DNA from 2 places in the Streptomyces sp. NBC_00287 genome. Region 2 is predicted to be linked to the other one. Evidence: riboswitches for the same ligand, from Rfam matches in the RefSeq annotation. Region 2 holds a riboswitch; the other holds the start of a gene.

Region 1 (10,169 bases), 5.0 Mb from region 2:
TATTTGCCCCTGAAGGTGATCCGGGAGCACCTCGACGCCATGGAGCGGGGCGAGGCCGTACCCCTGCCCACCGTGGGCCGACAGCGCGACGGGGAGGCCGTAGCGGAATTCTCCGAGGCTCCCACGGCTGCTCGGATCGGGCGGAGCGAGCTGCTGGCCGCCGCCGAGATCGGCGAGCGGGACCTTGAGGAGTGGGAGTCGTACGGGCTGATCGCTCCGCTGCCGGACGGGGCGTATGACGCCGAGGCGGTCACTGTGGCCTCGCTCGTCGCCGAGCTGGGGCGGTTCGGGATCGAACCGCGGCACCTGCGGGTGATGAAGGCCGCAGCGGACCGTGAGGCCGGGCTCGTGGACCAGGTCGTGGCACCGCTCAGGCGCCACCGCAACCCGCAGACCAGGGCGCATGCCGAGGCCCGTACCAAGGAGCTGGCGGGGCTCACGGTGAAACTGCACGCCGCGCTCGTGAAGACCGCGCTCGGAGTACGGCTGCCCTGAGCCGGGGCCGGGGCCGGGAGCGGGGCCGGAGGGCCTCGGAAGGCCGGATCGGCCGCCCGTTTCCTGCCCGACTACCCAAACGTCCCGGGCACGGCCTAGGGTTGCTGTGTGAACGAGCTCGATGTCGTAGGTGTCCGGGTCGAAATGCCCTCCAACCAACCGATCGTGCTCCTGCGCGAAGTGGGAGGCGACCGTTACCTCCCCATCTGGATCGGCCCGGGGGAGGCGACGGCCATTGCCTTCGCTCAGCAGGGCATGGCCCCCGCGCGACCGCTGACCCACGACCTGTTCAAGGACGTGCTGGAGGCCGTCGGCCAGGAGCTCACCGAAGTGCGCATCACGGACCTGCGTGAAGGCGTCTTCTACGCGGAGCTGGTCTTCGCCAGCGGGGTCGAGGTGAGCGCCCGCCCGTCCGATGCCATAGCGCTGGCCCTGCGCACCGGAACGCCGATCTACGGCAGCGACGGCGTGCTCGACGACGCGGGCATCGCGATTCCGGACGAGCAGGAGGACGAGGTGGAGAAGTTCCGCGAGTTCCTCGACCAGATCTCGCCCGAGGACTTCGGCACCAGCAGCCAGTGAGACGGCTCGGGCCTCGGCAATTGCCAGCGGCGAGTGAGAGCGTCCTGCGGCCTGCTCCCAGCGCATTCGGCTAGCCTTTCCCCGCGGTGGGGTGCGGGAAACCACTCCTAGGGTGATTATCACTCGGCGTGCCGAGTGTGGCGATCGTTGACGCACCCCTGGTGACTGCCTACCGTCGAGAAGGCAGGTCAAGGACGGAGGTCGGCGTGAGAAGCAGCGGCGACGGTACGGCTGGGGGTGCCCCCGGACGCGGTCTCGGGGCGAGCGGTCCGTACCCGCTTCACGGCAGCGCGGCCGACCACGCTCCGCAGCGACCGGCGGCCGTGCCGAGCGGCGGAGGGGTGGCGCCCATGGCGTCCGAGGAGATCGGCTATCGCGGGCCTACGGCCTGCGCGGCCGCCGGCATCACCTATCGGCAACTGGACTACTGGGCGCGCACCGGGCTCGTCGAGCCGAGTGTGCGCCCTGCCTACGGTTCGGGGACGCAGCGGCTGTACAGCTTCCGGGACGTCGTCGTCCTGAAGATCGTCAAGCGGTTCCTGGACACCGGTGTCTCGCTGCAGAACATCCGTACCACGGTGCAGCATCTGCGGGAGCGAGGGTTTCGGGACCTGGAGCGCATGACGCTGATGAGCGACGGTGCCACGGTCTACGAGTGCACCTCGCCGGACGAGGTCCATGCGCTGCTCCAGGGCGGGCAGGGCGTCTTCGGGATCGCCGTCGGTGTGGTGTGGCGGGACGTGGAGAGCGCGCTGTCCCAGCTGCACGGGGAGCGGATCGACACCGGGGAGACGTTGGTCGGCCACAACCCGGCGGACGAGCTGGCGCGGCGGCGGAACCGGGCGGTCTGAGGCCCGGTCGGGGCCGTGCGCGGGGTCGGCTCGGGGGCATTGTCAGTGGCGTAGGGCAGCATCGGATATGTGAGAAACGCGCCCACGATCCTGCATCTCGACATGGATGCCTTCTTCGCTTCGGCGGAGCAGGCGTCTAAGCCGAGTCTGCGCGGGAAGGCCGTCATCGTGGGCGGGCTCGGGCCTCGTGGTGTGGTGGCGACGTGTTCGTACGAGGCACGGGTATTTGGTGTTCATTCGGCCATGCCCATGGCGCAAGCCCGGCGGCTCGCGCCGAACGCCGCGTATCTCGTGCCGCGCTTCAGCTTCTACCGTTCGATCAGTGAGCAGGTCATGGAGCTGCTGGGGGCGCTGTCGCCGTTGGTGGAGCCGCTCAGCCTGGACGAGGCCTTCGTGGACCTGGAGGCCGGGGGTACGGCCTGGGACGCGGAGTCGGCGAGGCTGGCGGGGGTGAAGCTGCGCGCCGACATACGGGCGGTCACGGGGCTGACGGGGTCGGTGGGGCTCGCGGCGTCCAAGATGCTGGCGAAGATCGCCTCGGAGCAGGCCAAGCCGGACGGTCTTGTGCTGATCGAGCCGGGGACCGAGCGGGCGTTGCTCGGGCCGCTGTCGGTGCGGACCCTGCCGGGGGTCGGGCCGGCTACGGGGGACCATCTGCGGCGGGCCGGGATCCATACGGTCGATGAGCTGGCCGAGGCGGGGGAGGACGAGCTCGTGCGGCTGCTGGGCAAGGCGCATGGGCATGCGCTGTACGCCATGGCGCTGGCGCGGGACGAGCGGCCCGTTGTGGCCGAGCGGGAGACGAAGTCGGTGTCCGTGGAGGACACGTACGACGTCGACATCCATGATCGGGTGCGGGTCGGGCTTGAGGTGGCGCGGCTGGCGGATCGGTGCGTGCGGCGGCTGCGGGGGGCCGGGTTGTCCGGGCGGACGATCGTGTTGAAGGTGCGGCGGTACGACTTTTCCACGCTGACTCGGTCCGAGACGTTGCGTGGGCCTACGGATGATCCGGCGGTCGTGCGGGAGGCTGCGGCTCGGTTGTTGGAGTCGGTGGACACGACCGGGGGTGTGCGGTTGCTGGGGGTGGGGGTCAGTGGGCTTGCCGACTTCACGCAGGAGGATCTTTTCGCGCAGGCCGCGGGGGAGGGGGTGGCGGATGACGTGGGGGAGGAGGGGGAGGTTGAGGCTGCTGGTCGGGAGGTTGTGTTGCCTGGGGAGCGGCGGTGGGCTGCGGGGCATGATGTGCGGCATGCCGAGTTCGGGCATGGGTGGGTGCAGGGGAGTGGGGTGGGGCGGGTGACTGTGCGGTTCGAGACGCCGGATTCTGGGCCGGGGCGGGTGCGGACGTTTTTGGTGGACGATCCTGAGTTGTCGGTGGCGGAGCCGTTGCCGCTGGTGCCGCGAAGACCTGGGGCTTCTGTGGACGGGGTTCGGGCGTGACCGTTGCCCGGGCTGGCGTCGGGTGGGTTTCGCTCGCCCGCGCTTGCGGGGTGCCGCTCTCTTTGGCAGCGGGTGCCGCCCCAGCGGCACGACTGCCCGCAGCGGCGGCAGGTGGGCTGCAGCCGCTGCCTCGCTGCGCGCCGTTCCGGTGGCACGACTGCCCGCTGCTGGGTGGGTAGGGCGCCGGTTCCGGCGGTACGACTGCCCGCAGCTGCGTGGGTTTAGGGCGGCGGCCGTTTCAGGGGTGGCACTCGATCAGGTGTCCGCGTCCTCCGTGCCTGCCAAGTTGCCGAAGTCGTGGTCTGGGGGTGGGGGTGTTGCGGTGATGTCCAGGCCGTAGTGGTGGTAGAGCTGGAGTTCTTGTTCGGGGGAGAGGTGGCGGCCTACTCCGAAGTCGGGGGCGTCCTTGATCAGGGAGCGGTCGAAGGGGACGTGCAGGGTGCCTTCCACGAGTTCGCTGGGCTCCAGGGGGACGAACGCGTCTCTGCTGAACAGGCCGGTGCGTATGGCTGCCCACTCCGGTACGCCGGTCGCGTCGTCGAGGTAGACCTCGTCGATCGTGCCGATCTTCGTACCGTTACGGTCGAACGCCTTGCGGCCGATCAGGTTGCGCGGATCGATGTCGGTCTGCACGGGCCCTCCACTTGGTCGCAACTCATCCGTAAGCACTACGAAAGAGCACATTGGGGCAAGCGGCCACTCGAACGCCTGGGCGTTGACCTCGCTGGTAGGCTTTCAGGCGGCTGTTGACCCCGTGCGGGAGAGTCCTCCGAACACCATCCGGAGGCGCCGAAGGAGCAAATCCTCCCCGGAATCTCTCAGGCCCACGTACCGCACGGACGAGGTCACTCTGGAAAGCAGAGCGGATGTCCACGGCTTCCGCTCTCACCGACGGTGAAAGCCGGGTGCCCTCGGGCGTCCGGTGAAGCTCTCAGGTTGAGATGACAGAGGGGGAGGCCGTCCGGGTACCCGCGCCGTGGTGCCCCTCGAAGGTCGTGTCGACCAGGAGGCCTCCGCAATGACCGCCCATCGCATTCCGCTCTCCGAGCTCGAACAAGGGATCCCCTTCGAGCAGCGTCATATTGGTCCTGATCATGAGGCTCGGGCCAAGATGCTCGCGCAGGTCGGCTACGGCTCGCTCGACGAGCTCACCGCCGCCGCGGTGCCGGATGTGATCAAGAACGCCGACGCCCTCGACCTGCCGGGCGCGCGTACCGAGGCCGAGGTGCTCGCCGAGCTGCGGTCGCTCGCTGACCGCAACCAGGTGCTCGACTCCATGATCGGGCTCGGGTACTACGGGACCTTCACCCCGCCCGTCATCCTGCGCAATGTCATGGAGAACCCGGCCTGGTACACGGCCTACACGCCGTACCAGCCCGAGATCTCCCAGGGGCGGCTCGAAGCCCTGCTGAACTTCCAGACCATGGTCGCCGACCTGACCGGGCTGCCCACCTCCGGTGCCTCGCTGCTCGACGAGGGGACGGCCGCGGCCGAGGCCATGGCCCTGTCCCGGCGCATGGGCAAGAACAAGAAGGGCCTCTTCCTGATCGACGCGGACGCCCTTCCGCAGACCATCGCCGTGATCGAGACGCGGGCCGAGCCGACCGGCGTGGAGGTCGTGGTCGCCGACCTCAGCGACGGCATTCCGGCCGAGATCGCCGAGCGCGAGATCAACGGCGTACTGATCCAGTACCCGGGCGCCTCCGGTGCCGTACGGGACATCAAGCCCCTCATCGAGCAGGCCCATGAGCTCGGCGCGCTGGTCACCGTCGCCGCCGATCTGCTCGCGCTGACGCTGCTGACGTCGCCGGGTGAGCTCGGCGCGGACATCGCGGTCGGTACCACCCAGCGATTCGGTGTGCCGATGGGCTTCGGCGGTCCGCACGCCGGCTACATGGCCGTACACGAGAAGTTCGCGCGCAGCCTGCCCGGGCGGCTGGTGGGCGTGTCCGTGGACGCCGACGGGAACAGGGCCTACCGGCTCGCACTGCAGACGCGTGAGCAGCACATCCGTCGTGAGAAGGCCACCAGCAACATCTGTACGGCGCAGGTGCTGCTCGCCGTCATGGCCGGGATGTACGCCGTCTACCACGGGCCCGAGGGGCTCAAGGGCATCGCCGCGCGGGTCCACCGGTACGCCACGATCCTCGCCGCGGGGCTCACCGCGGGCGGAGTCGAGGTCGTGCACGGTTCGTTCTTCGACACGCTCACCGTGCGGGTCCCGGGGCGGGCAGCCGAGGTCGTCGCCGCCGCGCGGGAGAACAGTGTCAACCTGCGTCTTGTCGACGCCGACCACGTTTCCGTCGCCTGTGACGAGACGACCGGCCGGGCTCAGCTGGGCGCCGTGTGGAGCGCCTTCGGGGTCGACGGGGACATCGAGGCGCTGGACGCCGGGGTCGAGGACGCGCTGCCGCAGGCGTTGCTGCGCGGGGACGAGGTCCTGACGCACCCGGTCTTCCACCAGCACCGCTCCGAGACCGCCATGCTGCGCTACCTGCGCCGGCTGGCCGACCGTGACTACGCGCTCGACCGCGGCATGATCCCGCTGGGCTCCTGCACGATGAAGCTCAACGCGACGACCGAGATGGAGCCGGTCACCTGGCCGGAGTTCGGGCAGATGCACCCCTTCGCGCCCGCCGAGCAGGCGCAGGGCTACCTCACGCTCATCCGTGAGCTGGAGGAACGTCTCTCCGAGGTCACCGGGTACGACAAGGTCAGCCTGCAGCCGAACGCCGGCTCGCAGGGTGAGCTGGCCGGTCTGCTCGCCGTACGCGGCTACCACCGGGCCAACGGTGACGAGCAGCGCACCGTCTGCCTCATCCCGTCCTCCGCGCACGGCACCAACGCCGCCAGCGCCGTGATGGCCGGCATGAAGGTCGTCGTCGTCAAGACCGCCGAGGACGGCGAGATCGACGTCGAGGACCTGCGGGCGAAGATCGAGCAGTACCGCGACGAACTGTCGGTGCTGATGATCACGTACCCCTCGACGCACGGTGTCTTCGAGGAGCATGTCGCCGACATCTGTGCGCAGGTGCACGAGGCCGGTGGGCAGGTCTACGTCGACGGCGCCAACCTCAACGCCCTGGTGGGGCTTGCCAAGCCGGGCCACTTCGGCGGTGACGTCTCGCATCTGAACCTGCACAAGACCTTCTGCATCCCGCACGGCGGCGGTGGTCCGGGTGTCGGTCCGGTCGGTGTGCGCGCGCACCTGGCGCCGTATCTGCCGAACCACCCGCTGCAGCCCGCGGCCGGTCCCGAGACGGGTGTCGGGCCGATCTCGGCGGCGCCGTGGGGCTCCGCGGGGATCCTGCCGATCTCGTGGTCGTACGTCCGGCTCATGGGCGGCGAGGGGCTCAAGCGGGCCACGCAGGTCGCGGTGCTCAGCGCCAACTACATCGCCAAGCGGCTGGAGCCGCACTACCCGGTGCTGTACACCGGTCCCGGCGGGCTCGTCGCGCACGAGTGCATCATCGATCTGCGTCCGCTGACGAAGGCGACCGGTGTGAGCGTCGACGATGTCGCCAAGCGGCTCATCGACTACGGCTTCCACGCGCCGACGATGTCCTTCCCGGTGGCCGGCACGCTGATGATCGAGCCGACCGAGTCCGAGGACCTGATCGAGCTGGACCGGTTCTGCGAGGCGATGATCGCCATTCGCGCGGAGATCGAGAAGGTCGGTTCCGGGGAGTGGGCCGCGGACGACAACCCGCTGCGGAACGCTCCGCACACCGCTGACTCGCTGGGCGGGGAGTGGAAGCACGCGTACAGCCGTGAGGAGGCCGTGTTCCCGGATGGGGTCTCGGCCGCGGACAAGTACTGGCCGCCGGTGCGCCGTATCGACCAGGCCTTCGGCGACCGGAACCTGGTGTGCTCCTGCCCGCCGTTGGACGCGTACGACGACTGATCAGGCGTAGGAAACAGGGCTCCGCCCGGGCTGTACGGCTCGGGTGGAGCCCTTTTTGTGTCAGGGGGTTGCCAGGGAGATCTCGGTCGACTTGATCAGGGCGATCACGGGGGTGCCGGGGGTCAGGCCCAGGTCGGTGGCTGCTTCCGTGGTGATCGCTGAGGTCAGTTCGCCGCCGGCGACCGTGATTTTGATCGAGGTCATCGCTTCGCCGGTGGCGATCTCGCTTACCGTGCCCGGTAGTTGGTTGCGGATCGAGAGGCCGGTGACGGGGGCGGTGGCGAGTGCGACTTCCGTCGACTTCACCAGGGCCCGTACTTCGGAGCCTGGGGTGAGGGCCAGGTCTTGGGCTGCTTCCCTGGTGATCGCGGCGGTGAGGTGGTGGCCGCCGGAGAGGTCCACCTTGACGGTGGCCATGACTTCGCCGGGGGTGATGGCGGTGACGGTGCCCGGGAGTTGGTTGCGGATGCTGAGGGGCATGGGACGCCTCTGGTTCGGGGTGGGTCGGTGGGGCGTCCCACGGTAGTCGGGCGGTGGGCTTATGCCGGGTACGCGTGCGTTTGCGTCGCCTTGACTGTTGCCCAGACCGGGGCGCCGGGGTGGAGGTCGAGTTCCGCCGCGGCGACTGTGGTGAGGTCGGCGGCGAGGGGGAGTTCGCCGGTGAGGTCCGCGCGGATCTGGTCGCCGTGGGTTTCCAGGCCTTCGACGTGGCACTGCCAGAGGTTGCGGGCGCTGGCGCCGGTGGGGCGGTCGCGGAACAGGGTCACGGCGCCCGGGGGGAAGGCGACGAACACCGGGCCGGTGAGGTCTTCCGTGGTGGTGATGGTGGGGCCCGCGTCCAGGTGGACCGTGTGGCCTTCCGCCTTGCCCTTGTAGAGGTTCAGGCCCACCAGTTGGGCGATGTAGTCCGTGCGGGGGTGGCGGGCGATGTCCGCGGGGGTGCCTTCCTGGACCACTCGGCCGTGTTCGATGACCACCAGGCGGTCCGCCAGGACCATGGCGTCCAGGGGGTCGTGGGTGACCAGGACCGCTACTGCCTCGAACTCGGCGAGGTGGCGGCGGAGTTGGGCTCGGACCTCCAGGCGGGTACGGGCGTCCAGGGCTGCCAGGGGTTCGTCGAGGAGGAGCAGGCGGGGGTTGGTGGCCAGGGCTCGGGCCAGGGCGACGCGTTGGGCCTGGCCGCCGGAGAGGTGGCGGGGCTTGGCGGTGGCGTGGTCGGTGAGGCCCATGCGGTTGAGCCAGGTGTGGGCCTGGGCTCGGGACTCGGCCTTGGTGGCGCCTTGGCAGCGGGGGCCGAAGGCGACGTTGTCGAGGGCGGTGAGGTGGGGGAAGAGGAGGTAGTCCTGGAATACGACGCCCACCGGGCGGTTTTCGGGGGGTGTGCGGTCCAGGGGGGTGCCGTCCAGGCGGAGGTGGCCGGCGGTGAGGGGGATCAGGCCGGCGAGGGCGCGGAGGGCGGTCGTTTTGCCTGCGCCGTTGGGGCCGAGCAGGGCCAGGACGTCGCCGGGGGCGGCCTTGAGCCTGACATTCAGGTGGAAGCTGTCTCGGTCGACGATCAGGTGGGTGTCCAGGCCCTGGTCGCCTTGGGTGAAGGCGGTCATGGGGTTGCCATCCAGCGGTCGCGCAGTGCTGCCAATACCGTGATCGATACCGCCAGGAGCACCAGGCTCAGGGCGATGGCGGCTGCCGGGTCCGATTGGAGGGCCAGGTAGACCGAGAGGGGCATGGTCTGGGTTCGGCCCGGGAAGTTGCCCGCGAAGGTGATGGTGGCGCCGAACTCGCCCAGGGCGCGGGCCCAGGCCAGGACCGCTCCGGCCGCGATGCCCGGGGCGATCAAGGGCAGCGTCACTCTGCGGAACGCCGTGAAGCGGGACGCGCCCAGCGTCGTGGCGGCTTCCTCGTAGCGGGGGTCGGCGGCTCTGAGCGTGCCTTCCACGCTGATGACCAGGAACGGCATCGCCACGAAGGTCTCCGCCACCACCACGCCCGCTGTAGTGAACGGGAGCGTGAGGCCGAACCAGTCGTCCAGCCACTGGCCGACCACGCCGTTGCGGCCGAGGGCGAGGAGGAGGGCCACTCCGCCCACCACCGGGGGGAGGACCAGGGGCAGGGTCACCAGGGCTCGGACCAGGCCGCGGCCCGGGAAGTCCGTTCTGGCCAGCAGCCAGGCCAGCGGGACGCCCAGGACCAGGCTCAGCGCCGTGGCCGCTGTCGCGCAGAGCAGGGACAGGCGCAGGGCGTCCCATACCTCTGGGCTGGTCAGCTGGTCGGGGAGGGTGCGCCAGGGGGTGCGGACCAGCAGGGCGATCAGGGGGACCACCAGGAACGCCAGACCCAGGAGGGCGGGGAGCAGCAGCGGCAGCGGCACCATACGGGGCCGGACGCGGCGCTTGCTGCCGCCCTCCAACGTCTCGGCGGTACTCGTCACGGCTTCAGGAACCCGGCCTCGGTCAGGACCTCCTGGCCCTCCGCGGAGCGCACCAGCTCCATGAACGCCTTGGCCGCGTCCGGGTTGGGCGCGTCCTTGAGGAGGGCGATCGGGTAGTCGTTGATGGCGTCGGCCGCCTCGGGGAAGTCCACGCCCTCCACCTTGTCACCCGCCGCCTTCACGTCCGTCCGGTACACGAGGGCGGCGTCGGCCTCCTTGAGCTCGACCTTGGTCAGGGCGCCCTTGACGTCCTGCTCGTACGAAACCGGCGTGACCTTGAGTCCGGCCGCCGTCAGCGCCTTGTCGGCCGCGGCTCCGCACGGCACCGTCTTGTCGCACAGGACCACCTTCAGGCCGGACTTGCCGAGGTCCTTGAGGGAGGAGATCTTGTCGGGGTTGCCCGGCAGGGTGGCGATCTCCAGTTGGTTGCGGACGAAGGTGACCGGGGTGTCGGCCGTGTCCTTCGCGT
Region 2 (10,169 bases):
GTACTTCACGCTCATGTCGGCGCCCGTGTCCTTCATCGTCTTGATGACCTTGTCCAGGGACACCTTGTGCGAGCCGTCGCCCCGCATCGCCATCTTCGCCGCCGTGACCGCCTTCACCGCGGCCATGCCGTTGCGCTCGATGCACGGGATCTGGACCAGGCCGCCGACCGGGTCGCAGGTCAGGCCGAGGTTGTGCTCCATGCCGATCTCGGCCGCGTTCTCCACCTGTTCCGGCGAACCGCCCAGCACCTCGGCCAGCGCGCCCGCCGCCATCGAGCACGCCGAGCCCACCTCGCCCTGGCAGCCGACCTCGGCACCGGAGATGGACGCGTTCTCCTTGAAGAGCATGCCGATCGCGCCGGCGGCGAGCAGGAAGCGCACCACGCCGTCCTCGTCCGCGCCCGGCACGAAGTTGATGTAGTAGTGCAGGACTGCGGGGATGATGCCCGCCGCGCCGTTCGTCGGCGCCGTCACCACTCGGCCGCCCGCCGCGTTCTCCTCGTTCACCGCCATCGCGTAGAGCGTGATCCACTCCATCGCGTGCGCCAACGGGTCGCCCTCCGCCCGCAGTTGGCGTGCGGTCACCGAGGCCCTACGCCGCACCCGCAGCCCGCCCGGCAGGATGCCCTCGCGCGACATACCGCGCGACACGCACGCCTGCATCACCCGCCAGATCTCCAGCAGGCCGGTGCGGATCTCCTCCTCCGTGCGCCAGGCCCGCTCGTTCTCCAGCATCAGGGACGAGATCGAAAGGCCCGTCTCCTTGGTCAGGCGCAGCAGCTCGTCGCCGGTGCGGAAGGGGTACTTCAGCACCGTGTCGTCGAGCTTGATGCGGTCCGCGCCCACCGCGTCCTCGTCCACGACGAAGCCGCCGCCGACCGAGTAGTACGTCTTCGACAGGAGCTCCGCGCCCGAGGCGTCGAACGCCCATATCGTCATGCCGTTCGCGTGGTACGGCAGCGCCTTGCGCCGGTGCAGGATCAGGTCGTCGTCGAAGGAGAAGGGGATCTCGTGATCGCCCAGGAGCGACAGACGGCCCCCGGACCTGATCGCCGAGACCCGGTCGTCCGCCGTCTCCACGTCCACTGTCCGGGGAGACTCGCCCTCCAGGCCGAGCAGTACGGCCTTCGGGGTGCCGTGGCCGTGTCCGGTCGCGCCCAGGGAGCCGTACAGCTCGCAGCGGACCGAGGCGACGGACTCCAGCAGCCCTTCGTTGCGCAGGCGCCGTGCGAACAGGCCGGCCGCACGCATCGGGCCGACCGTGTGGGAGCTCGACGGGCCGATGCCGATCGAGAACAGGTCGAAGACCGAGATGGCCACGGGAACTCCTCAAGAGAGGGCAGGGGGCGCACTTCGTCGGGCGCCCCCCACCAGGGAACTACTACTTGCTCAAACCGGGATACAGCGGGTGCTTGTCGGCAAGCGCCGTGACCCGGGCCTTCAGCGCCTCCACGTCGTACGACGGCTTCAGCGCCTGTGCGATCACGTCCGCGACCTCGGCGAAGTCCTCGGCCGTGAAGCCGCGGGTGGCCAGGGCGGGCGTGCCGATCCGGAGACCGGACGTCACCATCGGCGGACGCGGGTCGTTCGGGACGGCGTTGCGGTTGACCGTGATACCGACCTCGTGGAGACGGTCCTCGGCCTGCTGGCCGTCCAGTTCGGACTCGCGCAGGTCCACCAGCAGCAGGTGGACGTCGGTGCCGCCGGACAGGACGTTGACCCCGGCTTCGCGGGCGTCGGCCGCCGTGAGCCGCTCGGCGAGGATGCGCGCGCCCTCCACCGTACGCCGCTGGCGCTCCTTGAACTCCTCCGAGGCGGCGACCTTGAAGGAGACCGCCTTGGCCGCGATCACATGCTCCAGGGGACCGCCCTGGAAGCCCGGGAAGACGGCGGAGTTCAGCTTCTTCGCGAACTCCTTGCCCCGAGCGAGGATGATGCCACCGCGCGGACCGCCCAGGGTCTTGTGCGTGGTGGAGGTGACGACATCGGCGTACGGCACCGGGTTCTCGTGCAGCCCCGCCGCAACCAGACCGGCGAAGTGCGCCATGTCGACCCACAGATACGCCTCGACCTCGTCGGCGATCCGGCGGAACTCCGCGAAGTCCAGCTGCCGCGGGTACGCCGACCAGCCGGCGATGATCACCTTCGGGCGGTGCTCCTTGGCGAGCCGCTCGACCTCGGCCATGTCGACGAGACCGGCATCGTCCACGTGATACGCGACCACGTTGAACTGCTTGCCGGAGAAGTTCAGCCGCATCCCGTGGGTCAGATGGCCGCCGTGGGCCAGGTCCAGACCGAGGATGGTGTCACCGGGCTGGGCCAGCGCGAACAGCGCGGCCTGGTTGGCGGAGGCACCGGAGTGCGGCTGGACGTTGGCGTACTCGGCGCCGAACAGGTCCTTGACCCGGTCGATCGCGATCTGCTCGGTCACGTCGACGTGCTCGCAGCCGCCGTAGTAGCGGCGGCCGGGGTAGCCCTCGGCGTACTTGTTGGTGAGGACGGTGCCCTGGGCCTCCATGACGGCGACCGGAGCGAAGTTCTCCGAGGCGATCATTTCCAGGGTGGACTGCTGGCGGTGCAGCTCGGCGTCGACCGCGGCGGCGACCTCCGGGTCGAGCTCGTGCAAGGGCGTGTTCAGGACGGACATGCGTCTACGACTCCTCAGCCGGCGGAAAAGGCGGTGTACTCGTCGGCGGAGAGCAGGTCGGCCGGCTCCTCCGCGATGCGTACCTTGAACAGCCAGCCGCCCTCGAAGGGGGCGGAGTTCACCAGCGACGGGTCGTTGACGACGTCCTCGTTGATCTCGGCGACCTCGCCGTTGACCGGGGAGTACAGGTCGGAGACCGACTTGGTGGACTCCAGCTCGCCGCAGGACTCGCCCGCTTCGACGGTGGAACCGACCTCGGGGAGCTGGGCGTAGACGACGTCACCGAGCGCGTTGGCCGCGAACTCCGTGATGCCGACCGTCGAGACGCCGTCCTCGGCGACCGACAGCCACTCGTGCTCCTTGCTGTAGCGCAGCTGCTGGGGGTTGCTCATGGCCTGAATTCTCCTGTACGCGGGGGAGTGCTGATGAATGGGGGACTGCTGAAGGCGTGCGTGAGCAGCGGTGATGTGCTCAGCATCACCTACGGCTACTACTTCTGGCGCTTGTAGAAGGGCAGCGCCACGACCTCGTACGGCTCGTGGCTGCCCCGGATGTCCACGCCGACCCCGGCCGTGCCCGGCGCCGAGTGCGCGGCGTCGACGTAGGCCATGGCGATCGGCTTGCCCAGCGTGGGGGAGGGGGCGCCGGAGGTGACCTCGCCGATGACCTCGCCGCCCGCGACGACCGGGTACCCGGCGCGCGGGACCCGGCGGCCCTCGGCGATCAGGCCGACCAGGACGCGGGGCGGGTTCTCCGAGGCGCGGGAGGCAGCCTCGGTGAGCGCCTCGCGCCCGACGAAGTCGCCCTCCTTCTCGAACTTGACCACGCGGCCGAGCCCGGCGTCGAAGGGGGTCAGGTCGGTCGTGAGCTCGTGGCCGTACAGCGGCATGCCCGCTTCCAGGCGCAAGGTGTCCCGGCAGGACAGGCCGCAGGGGATCAAGCCCACCGAAGAACCCGCCTTGGTCAGCGCCTGCCACAGTTCGACCGCGTCCTCGGGCTTCACGAACAGCTCGAAGCCGTCCTCGCCGGTGTACCCGGTGCGCGCGATCAGCGCGGGGACGCCCGCGACGGTGCCGGGCAGCCCGGCGTAGTACTTCAGACCGTCGAGGTCGGCGTCGGTGAGCGAGCCCAGGATGCCCGGGGACTCGGGGCCCTGGACGGCGATCAGCGCGTAGGCGTCCCGGTCGTCGCGGACCTCGGCGTCGAAACCGGCGGAACGATCCATCAGTGCGTCCAGCACCACCTGGGCGTTGGAGGCGTTGGCGACGACCATGTACTCGGTCTCCGCGAGCCGGTAGACGATCAGGTCGTCCAGGATGCCGCCGTCGGCGCGGCAGATCATGGTGTAGCGGGCGCGGCCGGTCTTCACGCCCCCGATGTTCCCGACGAGGGCGTAGTCGAGAAGCGCGGCGGCCTGCGGGCCCGTGACGGTGATCTCGCCCATGTGGGAGAGATCGAACAGGCCGGCCTGGGTGCGCACGGCGTTGTGCTCGTCGCGCTCGGAGCCGTAACGCAGCGGCATGTCCCAGCCGGCGAAGTCGGTCATCGTCGCGCCCAGCGAGCGATGCAGGGCATCGAGGGCGGTACGGCGGGGTTCGGTACTGCTCATCGGACGGTCGTCTCCCAAGGCATGACGGCGAGGTCGTTCCTCCCCATCTGTCATCGGAACCTGAGAGGTTCGTCATGACCGCGCCGGGGCATGACTTGCACCTTGGGTGGGACCACCGGAAACGGCGGTCCGCTTTTCAGATGTGCCTCGCCCGCGCGGTAACGGGGCCTGAGAGATTCAAGGGAGGGACTTGCTCCTTCGGCGCCCCAGCTGAAAGCTGGGGACTCTCCCGCGCGGATTCAAACGGCCGGTATGCAGTTGGCGCGGCCATCATTGCATGGCGGGGGCGTCCGTGGGCAGGCCGCATCTGTAACCGGCTTGTGGCGGTACGCGCACGAAAACGCGAGAGATCGGCCATTACCTTCTCTTTACGCTCAGTGGGGAGGGGAGCTCCCGACCCTGGAGGAGGACGATGACGGTGAACAGGACCACGGCGTACGCGACCACGTCGGGTCTCGCGCTGCCCAAGCAGCCCGTGGCCCCGGCCCTCGAAGCCTGCGGCACGATCCCCGCACCCGTCGTCCGAGACCTGCGGGAGCGGGACGGCCGCAGTCCGCATGCCCTGCTCTTCGGCCCCAAGGACCTCGTCGTGATCACCGGCCTGCCCGGCAGCGGCAAGTCCACGCTGATGCGCCGCGCGGTGAAGGGCCGGCGCATCGACTCCCAGGACACCCGCGACCGCTGGGACGCCCGGATGCCGGGCTATTTGCCGTACGCGGTCTACCGTCCCCTCGTCCGGCTCGCCCACTACGCCGGGCTGTGGCGCGCCCTGCGCTCCGGCGAGGGTGTCGTCGTGCACGACTGCGGTACGCAGGCCTGGGTGCGCGGCTGGCTGGCCCGCGAGGCGCGGCGCCGGGGCGGCACCCTGCATCTGCTGCTCCTCGACGTCACACCGGACCAGGCGCTGGAGGGTCAGCGCGAGCGCGGTCGCGGTGTCTCGCGGTACGCCTTCCTGCGGCACCGCTCGGCGGCGGGCCGGCTGCTGCGCGCGGTGGAGCAGGGCGAGCTGCCGCAGGGCTGCGGTTCTGCGGTGCTGATCGACCGGCCCGCGGCGGGCGTGCTGCGCCGGATCGGCTTCACGGGCTGAGCCCCGGTCCTCCACAGGCGCTAGCCTTTTCAGCCACATCAGTGGTTCACGGCAGGCGGTCAGACAGATGGACTTCCCGGCGGATCTCCCCGCGGACTTTCCGGCGCAGGCACACCCCCATCCGCACGGCGGATGGCCCGGCAACGAGCTGGAGGAGGTGCTCTCCGCCTCCCTCGGCGTGCCCACGGCGGGCGGCCGGATCATCGAGGTCCTCGGCCGCAGCTACGTCTGGGTCCCGCTGCCCGCCGGCGGCGGCCCGCACAGCGGCCCGCTGGACCTGCCCACGCTGGAGATCGAGGGCCAGGCCTACGTCCCGGTCTTCAGCTCCGAGGAACAGTTCCGCCAGGTCGTCGGCTCGCACATGTCGTACACGATCGCCCCGGCGGTGGAATTCGCCCGCGGCCTGCCCCCGCAGGTGGGCATGGCGATCAACCCCGACGGCGTGGTGGGCATCCCCCTCCCGCCGCCGGCGGTTGCCGAACTCTGCCGCGCGGGCCGCACCCCCCTGGACGGCCCCGCGAGCGGCGGCCGGGTCAAGCTCTACGAACCGGACTGGCAGGACGACCCGGTCGACTTCCTCTCCGCGGCCTCGGCAGAGTTCGCGGCAACGGGCGTGGTCACCACAGCCCGCCGCTGCCTGGCAGCCATCGAAACGGCGGCGCCGGTGATGTTCGTAGGAGTGGAACTCTCCAACTGGGAGGGCGACCTGCGCACGGCTCCGATGGACGCCCTGGGCCGAGCCCTGGGCAGAGTCCCCACGAACTGGCAAGTCAACCTGATCCTCCTGGACATGGCAGCCCAGGACCCGGTGGCGATGTGGATGCGCGAAAAGGTACGGCCCTTCTACACGCAGGGTTAGTGGAGAGACGTAAGGGGCGCGGGGCTGTGTCGATGTGCGGCTCCGCCGCGGGGCGCGAGAAACCACGACGCAGCCGCACCCGCGCGACGGCAGCAAGTCCCGAGCTGATAGGCGGCCTTAAGCTAGGGTCACGGCTCGGTCGGACAAAGGTTGAAGGGGCGGTACAGGTGAGCGCCAGCGGCATCGCGGCCGGGCAGGTCGAGCACATGCTGCGCCAGGTCACGCCCGGGCGCTACGACGCCTACGAGGCGCTCCTGCGCGCGCTCGCGACCCCGAACTCCGGCCAGATCTGGATGCTGCTGTGGCACGGCCAAGCCGGCTCCCCGGACGCCCAGTACGGGAACATGGAGGTCGACAGCTACGGCTACGCCCCCTGCGTCACCTCCGCCCAGGAGCTGTCGGCCAGCGGCTGGAACCGCAGTTACGAAGTAGTCGACGGAGTCGACGTGGCCCGCACCCTGTACCCGGACCACTTCGGCCTCTGGCTCAACCCGCACGCCCCCGGCGGCGGCGTCGGCATCCCCTGGCTCGACCTGCGCCGCATCGCCACCGGCCTGGACCGCCAGCCCGCCGGTCCCCTCCGCCTGTCGGAACCCGGCATCGAGATCCCGCACTTCTATGCCCTGCTCGCCCAGAACGCCCACCGCACCCCGGCCGTCCGCGCCCTGCGCCGCGCCTGGGTGCAGCCGGCGCTCGGGGCGCCGTACCTCGCCATCGGTCTGGATGTGTACGACACCAGCCCGCCCGCCGTGGACTCGGTGCGCGCGATGATGCAGCAGTCCATCGGCGCGGTCCCGGACGGGCTGCCGGTGTCGACGGTGGCGATGTCCGACGAGTACGACCCGGTCGCGATGTGGATGCGGGCGAGCGCCCGTCCGTTCTACGACCGTGAGGCCCACGCCGCGCAGGCGCCGGCCGCCGGATACGGCTACCCACCGGTACACGGCGGCTACTGACCTGGTGACGCGCCGTCAGCCATTCACGTGGCCGACACATTTCTGCGCGCGTAGATGACGCCGAAGGTCGGTCAACGACCGATATGTCCTAACTCCCCCTCGTCCGGCGATCGTTATCCGCTGTTCGGATAACGGAATCCCCAGTGCATCATCACGGTTGCGCATACTTTCGCCGCCAGGCCTGGCGGGTGATCGTGACGACGCTGAAGACTCCCCAGTCAGACACGGGGTCGGTCGATCCTGTGATCGAGCGCAAGTCGACAAAGCCGTAATCCACGGCAGGCGTAGGCCGGTCACCACCGGCGAGAGGGGTCGGGTCACTGTGACCGCACCGATCGAGACCACCGGGGCAGCCGACGCACAGCCGGAGGCTGTGCTCAGCGGCGCCGAGAAGGGGCAGATCGAAGGCCGTTCGCTCGGGCAGATCGCCTGGTCCCGGTTCAAGAAGGACAAGGTCGCCGTCGCCGGTGGCGTCGTCGTCATCCTGCTGGTGCTGCTCGCCCTGCTGGCCCGTCCCATCCAGGCCCTCTTCGGCCTCGACCCCAACGCCTTCAACCAGGATCTGATCGACCCCAACACCTCGCTGCCCACCGGGGACTTCGGCGGGATGAGCATGGACCACCCGCTGGGCGTCGAGCCCAAGTTCGGTCGGGACATCGCCACCCGCATCCTGGAGGGCTCCTGGGTGTCCCTGGTCGTCGCGTTCGGGGCGACCATCCTGTCCAACACCATCGGCACGGTCCTCGGCGTGATCGCCGGTTACTACGGCGGTCGCACGGACGCGATCATCAGCCGTCTGATGGACACCTTCCTCGCCTTCCCGCTGCTGCTGTTCGCCATCGCCATCTCGGCGACGCTCCAGGGCGGTGCGTTCGGCCTGGAAGGGCTGCCGCTGCACATCACCGTGCTGATCTTCATCATCGGCTTCTTCAACTGGCCGTATCTGGGCCGAATCGTCCGCGGCCAGACCCTGGCCCTGAGGGAGCGCGAGTTCGTCGACGCCTCCCGGGGCATGGGCGCCAAGGGTCCGTACATCCTCTTCCGGGAGCTCCTCCCGAACCTGGTCGGCCCGATCATCGTCTACTCGACGCTGCTCATCCCGACGAACATTCTCTTCGAGGCCAGCCTGAGCTTCCTCGGTGTCGGCATCCAGCCCCCGCAGGCGTCGTGGGGCGGCATGCTCAACCAGGCGGTCGACTTCTACGAGGTCGACCCGCAGTTCATGATCGTGCCTGGCCTCGCCATCTTCGTCACCGTCCTGGCGTTCAACCTGCTCGGCGACGGACTCCGTGACGCTCTCGACCCGCGCAGCCGCTGACATGCGGCCGCGTCGAGAGCCCATCAAGTTTCCAACTATGGAGGGGAAGCAGACCATCATGCGAAGGTCAGCGCTGGCCGCCATCGCGGCTATCGGCACTGTGAGCCTGGTGCTTTCGGGTTGCAGCAAGGCCGACGACAACGACAATGGCGACGGCAACAACAAGTCGGCCGGCGCCAACGCCGCGACCAAGGGTGTCGTCAACGCCTCCGACGCGAAGGGGGGCACGGTCACGTACGAGTACTCGGACGTGCCGGACTCCTTCGACCCGGGCAACACGTACTACGCGTACATGTACAACCTCAGCCGGCTGTACGCCCGCCCGCTGATGACGTTCAAGCCCGCGGCCGGTGAGGCCGGCAACGAGCTGGTCCCGGACCTCGCGTCGGCCCCGGGTGAGCCCAGCGACGGCGGCAAGACCTGGACGTACAAGCTCCGTGAGGGCCTCAAGTACGAGGACGGCACGGCGATCACGTCCAAGGACGTCAAGTACGCCGTCGAGCGTTCCAACTTCGCGCGTGACGTGCTCTCCCTCGGCCCGAGCTACTTCCAGCAGTTCCTCGAGGGCGGCGACAAGTACAAGGGCCCGTACAAGGACAAGAGCGACAAGGGCATCGCGTCCATCGAGACGCCGGACGACACCACGATCGTCTTCAAGCTCAACCGTGCCTTCCAGGAGTTCGACTACCTGGTCGCCACCCCGCAGACGGCCCCGGTACCGAAGGCGAAGGACACCGGCGTCGACTACGTCAAGGACATCGTGTCCTCGGGCTCCTACAAGTTCGAGAGCTACGAGGAGGGCAAGCAGGTCGTCCTCGTCCGCAACGAGAACTGGGACGCCGCGACCGACCCGCTGCGCAAGCAGTACCCGGACAAGATCGTCGTCAAGCTGAAGGTCAACGCCGAGACCATCGACCAGGACGTCATGGCCGGCAAGGCGATCGACCTCGGTGGTACGGGTGTCCAGGCCGCGACCCAGGCGAAGGTCGTCAACTCCTCGGACCTGAAGGCCAGCACCGACAACACCTTCGGTGGCCGTCTGGTCTACATGGCGATCAACACCAAGCTCGCGCCGTTCGACAAGGTCGAGTGCCGCAAGGCCGTGGAGTACGCGGTCGACAAGGTTTCCGTGCAGACCGCGCTCGGCGGCCCGATCCGCGGTGACATCGCCACCACGGTCCTGCCGCCGGACATCCCGGGCTACGAGAAGACCGACCTGTACGCCACGCCGGACAACAAGGGTGACGTCGCCAAGGCCAAGGAGCAGCTGAAGGCCTGCGGCAAGACGTCGATCAAGACCAACATCTCGGCGCGCAGCGACCGTCCGGCGGAGATCGACTCGGCCACCGCGATCATCGACTCGCTGAAGAAGGTCGGCATCGACGCCAGCCTGAAGCAGTTCCCGTCGGGCAAGTACTTCACCGACGCCGCGGGTGTGCCGCAGTTCAACAAGAAGCAGAACATCGGTCTGCACATGATGCAGTGGGGTGCTGACTGGCCGTCCGGCTACGGCTTCCTGCAGCAGATCCTGCACAGTGACGCGATCGGTGAGTCCGGCAACACCAACCTGTCGCAGTTCGACAACGCGGATGTCGACTCGATGCTGGAGAAGGCGATCGCGAGCGAGGACGAGAGCGAGCGCAACAGCCTGTACGCCGAGATCGACAAGAAGACGATGGAGGAGGCGGCCCTC

Evidence for each region. A riboswitch is a leader RNA that binds a small molecule or an ion and turns the genes downstream of it on or off. The one in region 2 is predicted to bind glycine.
Region 1: another riboswitch for glycine. It lies ahead of gcvP (aminomethyl-transferring glycine dehydrogenase); the one in region 2 lies ahead of gcvT (glycine cleavage system aminomethyltransferase GcvT).

What each region holds. Positions count from the first base shown of each region.
Region 1 is NZ_CP108053.1:1,585,284-1,595,452, reverse strand. Features, by position in the region: gene ftsR (transcriptional regulator FtsR) at 1-495, shown strand, start outside; gene OHT76_RS07245 (bifunctional nuclease family protein) at 604-1,077, shown strand; gene OHT76_RS07240 (MerR family transcriptional regulator) at 1,284-1,928, shown strand; gene OHT76_RS07235 (DNA polymerase IV) at 1,998-3,368, shown strand; gene OHT76_RS07230 (PRC-barrel domain-containing protein) at 3,624-4,001, opposite strand; glycine riboswitch at 4,116-4,212, shown strand; gene gcvP (aminomethyl-transferring glycine dehydrogenase) at 4,387-7,272, shown strand; gene OHT76_RS07220 (TOBE domain-containing protein) at 7,333-7,752, opposite strand; gene OHT76_RS07215 (ABC transporter ATP-binding protein) at 7,812-8,873, opposite strand; gene modB (molybdate ABC transporter permease subunit) at 8,870-9,700, opposite strand; gene modA (molybdate ABC transporter substrate-binding protein) at 9,697-10,169, opposite strand, start outside.
Region 2 is NZ_CP108053.1:6,539,220-6,549,388, forward strand. Features, by position in the region: gene OHT76_RS29975 (L-serine ammonia-lyase) at 1-1,320, opposite strand, end outside; gene glyA (serine hydroxymethyltransferase) at 1,382-2,647, opposite strand; gene gcvH (glycine cleavage system protein GcvH) at 2,662-3,039, opposite strand; gene gcvT (glycine cleavage system aminomethyltransferase GcvT) at 3,138-4,256, opposite strand; glycine riboswitch at 4,294-4,402, opposite strand; glycine riboswitch at 4,403-4,498, opposite strand; gene OHT76_RS29995 (AAA family ATPase) at 4,669-5,343, shown strand; gene OHT76_RS30000 (enhanced serine sensitivity protein SseB) at 5,411-6,202, shown strand; gene OHT76_RS30005 (enhanced serine sensitivity protein SseB C-terminal domain-containing protein) at 6,370-7,158, shown strand; gene OHT76_RS30010 (ABC transporter permease) at 7,481-8,476, shown strand; gene OHT76_RS30015 (ABC transporter substrate-binding protein) at 8,535-10,169, shown strand, end outside.